2 regions of the Paraburkholderia lebeckiae genome follow, and region 1 is predicted to be linked to the other one. Evidence: predicted binding sites of a transcription regulator. Region 1 holds the regulator's gene; the other holds the start of a gene.
What was found. Region 1 encodes LexA, which represses DNA repair genes until DNA is damaged. Its sites were predicted from a motif close to ACTGTATNNNNATACAGT; they were not measured.
Positions count from the first base shown of each region.

Region 2: a site for LexA is predicted at 1,135-1,152, ahead of recA (recombinase RecA). Genes of this name have one in related genera too.

Region 1 is NZ_JACHDK010000002.1:81,011-83,409, reverse strand. Features, by position in the region: gene HDG39_RS03675 (sulfate ABC transporter substrate-binding protein) at 1-372, opposite strand, end outside; gene lexA (transcriptional repressor LexA) at 683-1,333, shown strand; gene HDG39_RS03665 (hypothetical protein) at 1,436-1,780, shown strand; gene HDG39_RS03660 (DUF2939 domain-containing protein) at 1,900-2,399, shown strand, end outside.
Region 2 is NZ_JACHDK010000006.1:194,157-196,555, reverse strand. Features, by position in the region: gene HDG39_RS14035 (sensor histidine kinase) at 1-211, opposite strand, end outside; gene HDG39_RS14030 (response regulator transcription factor) at 221-1,000, opposite strand; gene recA (recombinase RecA) at 1,254-2,330, shown strand; gene recX (recombination regulator RecX) at 2,338-2,399, shown strand, end outside.

The sequences.
Region 1 (2,399 bases):
CGGCAGACGCTTTTGCCAGTTCTTGTCGACGAGCCCCTTGTTCGCGAGCGCGTCGATGTCATAGGCGAGCGCAAGCGTCACGACGTCGGCCTGCAGCCCGTCGAGCACCGAGCGAGCCTGCGCGCCCGAGCCGCCGTGCGACTGCTTGAAGGTGACGGCTTCGCCGGTCCTGGCCTTCCATTCCTTGCCGAATGCCTGATTGATGTCCTGATACAGCTCGCGCGTCGGATCGTAGGACACGTTCAACAGCGTGGTGTCGGCGTGCGCGACGCCGCTTACGCCCAACATGCCGAGCGCACCCGCCGCGCCGACGGCGAGCGCCGCGATCAGTTTTCTGGTTCGAGCCGCGAGCCCCGTATGCCGATGGTTCATTTCAATTTTTCTCCGCGTGATGTCCGCTGGTGAGCGTCTGGTGTTGTTCTGCGTCGCGGTCACGTGCACATGAGCGCCAACCGGAGGCCAGTCTATCGAAGCGCTTTCATCATTAAAAATAATGTTTCTTCATTTTTTAATACTCAAAAGTGGTAACGACAGATGCGCCGGCTGCTGGGACGCCGAAAACGCCGTCGTGTCGCCGATCAACGACGTCTCAGCGCGCCCCTTGCGCCGAACTTAAAGTAAAGCTTGAAATGCGCCGAATACTGTATAAAAATACAGTCACCTGTTCATACATACAGTGGCCATGACAAAACTCACCGCACGACAGCAGCAGGTTTTCGATCTGATCCGCCGCGCGATCGAACGCACCGGCTTTCCGCCCACCCGCGCGGAAATTGCCGCCGAACTCGGGTTCAGCTCGGCCAATTCCGCGGAAGAGCATCTGCGCGCGCTGGCGCGCAAGGGCGTGATCGAACTCGCGGCCGGCGCGTCGCGCGGCATCCGCCTGCTGTCTGGGCAGGAGGACGCGCCGTATCAGTTCACCCTGCCGCATGCGGGCCTGATGCAGTTGTCGTTGCCGCTGATCGGCCGGGTCGCGGCGGGTAGCCCGATCCTCGCGCAGGAACATATCTCGCAGCACTACGCGTGTGACCCGGCGCTGTTCTCGAGCAAGCCCGACTACCTGCTGAAGGTGCGCGGCCTGTCGATGCGCGACGCGGGCATTCTCGACGGCGACCTGCTCGCGGTGCAAAAGCGCACCGAAGCGAAGGACGGCCAGATCATCATTGCGCGGCTTGGCGACGACGTGACGGTCAAGCGTCTGAAGCGCCGGCCGAACGGCATCGAACTGATCGCCGAAAACCCCGATTACGACAACATCTTCGTGGAAACCGGCAGCGCCGATTTCGCGCTCGAAGGAATCGCGGTCGGGCTGATCCGTCCCAGCGAGTTCTGATCTTTCGCTGTCGCCAGAACGCTTGCGCCGGTTTGTCCGACCCGAGCCGCATTTACGCCCGAATTTACGCCCGCATCTACGCCGCATCGCCTGGAGAGACTCATGGAACGCCTTGCCCGCCTGTTGCCCTTTCGCCAGTTCGGCCGTCTGCGCCATCTGCGCAAGCTCACGCCCTGCGCACTAATCGAGGCGCCCGCTGCGCGCACGCCGTCGCTCTTCGACGCGACTGCCGAAGCTTCCGGTCTGCCGTCGTCGTTGCCGGCGTTCGCGCGCGTGTCGCTGAATTCGGCGCTGAACATCGCCGAGCCCGCGCGTCGCGCGCCGGTGCGGGTCTATCATGGACCGTCGCGACTGATCATGGTCGGCACGGTCGACGCCGTATGCCGTATGATCGATCGCTGCATAGCCGACGAAGCCAACGTGCACGGCGCGGTGTTCGAAGCCTGAGCGAATCCTGAGTACGCATGCAACAAGCACTTCGGATGTTCAGAGATTCGCGTGGGATGGGATCGTTCCGACCTCGCCGTGGTCGACGTTAGATCATCACTGACGTGGAGTCCCATTCGATGACAATTCGGAAACGCACACAGGGCAGCGCCACCCGGCCGCTGCTGATCACGCTGATCGTGGTGATCGTGATTGCCGCGCTGGGCTTTATTTATGCGTCACCGTATCTCGCGGTGAACAATCTCAAACGCGCCGCAGATGCGCGCGACGTGCAAACTGTCAATCAATACGTGGACTTTCCCGCGCTACGCGATAGCCTGAAGCAACAGGTGGGCGCCATGCTGACACGCCGACTCGAGGCGGATGCCGGCAACAAGATGGCCACGATCGGCGCGGTGATCGGCGTGACGCTGATCGGCCCGCTCGTCGATGCCTATGCGACACCCGACGGCGTCGCGGCGCTGCTGAACGGCATGCCGCCGCGTGGCACGCCGGGCGAGCAACCGTCCGCGCCGCCAGCCGCGGGCGGCGAAGCGCCGGCCGCACCAGCCGCGGGCGACACCACCACCCAGGCAAGCGCACCGCCGCCCGGGCGTCAAAGCACGGCCGGCTATCGCAG
Region 2 (2,399 bases), on a different contig from region 1:
CGACCAGATAGGTGACCGCCAGGCTCATCGGCCACAGCAGCAGCAGCGGCGCGAGCATCCAGTCGAGAATTTCGCCGAACAGCGAGCGCGGACGCGCTTCGGCGGCGGCTTCGGTTTCGTCGGGCGGGGCGAACGGATTGGCGTAGCGCGCGTCGCGCGCCTCGTCGAGGTCCGCCGCGTGCGCCGTGGCGCGATCAGCGCGTGCGGACATCGCTGGCCTCTATTTGTAGTGGTGGCTCGCCGGCATCGCGGCGGACGACGGCGAAATTGATGCTTGTGCCGCTTGCGGCTCGGAGCCGGCCGGGGCGGCGGGCGCGCTAGCATTTGCCGGCGGCGCCGCTTTTTCGAGACAGTAGCCAAGCCCGCGCACGGTGATGATGCGCACGCCGCTCGGTTCGATCTTCTTGCGCAGTCGGTGCACGTAGACTTCGATCGCGTTGTTGCTGACTTCCTCGCCCCATTCGCACAGATGGTCGACGAGTTGCTCTTTCGAGACCAGCCGGCCGATCCGTTGCAGCAGCACTTCGAGCAGCCCGAGCTCGCGCGCGGACAGATCGATCGCCTGGTCGTTGACGTAGGCGATGCGGCCCACCTGATCGAACGACAGCGAGCCATGCCGCACGACGGTCGGGCCGCCGCCCGCGCCGCGCCGTGTCAGCGCACGCACGCGCGCTTCGAGTTCGTTCAGCGCGAAGGGTTTGGCCATGTAATCGTCGGCGCCGAGGTCGAGGCCCTTGACGCGTTCGTCGACACTATCGGCGGCGGTCAGGATCAGCACGGGCAGGTTCGAATTGCGCGCGCGCAGGCGGCGCAGCACCTCGAGCCCGGACATGCGCGGCAGGCCCAGATCGAGGATCAATAGGTCGAACGTCTGCATTGACAACGCGGTATCGGCTTCCACGCCGCTTTTGACGTGATCGACCGCATAGGCCGATTGGCGGAGTGATCGAACCAGACCGTCCGCGAGTATGCTGTCATCTTCGGCAATCAGAATTCGCATGATGCGCCAGCCTGGCTTTGCCGGCACCGTAGGGTTGCCCCGGCGCGCGGCGGTCTCCGAACATTATTGTGGGTAGTTGGGGCGACGCGACAGTAAAAATGCGCGTTCGCATCACAATCGCGCTTGCCAAAACTACTGTTTTTTTATACAGTGTCTGCGTTTCGTGTGATGTCCTTGAGACTCCGCTCAATTCGAGTGGAACCACGGGCGCACACCTGCCTCAGACGCCGTTCATCATAGCAAAGGACGATTCATGGAAGAAAGCAAGAAAGGCTCGGCTGGACTGACTGCTGAAAAGAGCAAGGCTCTCGCCGCCGCGCTCGCGCAGATCGAAAAGCAGTTCGGCAAAGGGTCGGTCATGCGGCTCGGCGCAGGTGAGGCAGTCGAAGACATCCAGGTGGTCTCCACCGGATCGCTCGGCCTCGACATCGCACTGGGCGTCGGCGGTTTGCCGCGCGGCCGCGTGGTCGAAATCTACGGTCCGGAATCGTCCGGTAAAACCACGCTGACGCTGCAGGTCGTCGCCGAAATGCAGAAGCTCGGCGGCACCGCGGCGTTCATCGACGCGGAACACGCGCTGGACATTCAATACGCGGGCAAGCTCGGCGTGAACGTCGCCGACCTGCTGGTCTCGCAGCCGGACACTGGGGAACAGGCGCTCGAAATCGCCGACGCGCTGGTGCGCTCGGGCTCGATCGACATGATCGTGATCGACTCGGTCGCGGCGCTGGTGCCGAAGGCGGAAATCGAAGGCGAAATGGGCGACTCGCTGCCGGGTCTGCAGGCGCGTCTGATGTCGCAGGCGCTGCGCAAGCTGACCGGCACGATCAAGCGCACGAACTGCCTCGTGATCTTCATCAATCAGATCCGCATGAAGATCGGCGTGATGTTCGGCAACCCGGAAACCACCACGGGCGGCAATGCGCTGAAGTTCTACGCGTCGGTGCGTCTGGACATTCGCCGCATCGGTTCGATCAAGAAGAACGACGAAGTGATCGGCAACGAAACGCGCGTGAAGGTCGTCAAGAACAAGGTGGCGCCGCCGTTCCGCGAAGCGATTTTCGACATCCTGTACGGCGAAGGCATTTCGCGTCAGGGCGAAATCATCGACCTCGGCGTGCAGGCGAAGATCGTCGACAAGGCCGGCGCATGGTACAGCTACAGCGGCGAGCGCATCGGTCAGGGCAAGGACAACGCGCGTGAATTCCTGCGCGAAAACCCGGACATCGCTCGGGAAATCGAAAACCGTATCCGCGAATCGCTGGGCGTCACCGCGATGGCGAACGCCGTGACCGGCGCGGACGCTGAAGTCGCGGGCGAAGAAGAGTAAGCATCAAGTGATACGCAAAGGCCGGCCGCTGTCCGGTTCCGACTCCGGACGCTATCCGGACGGCCCGCG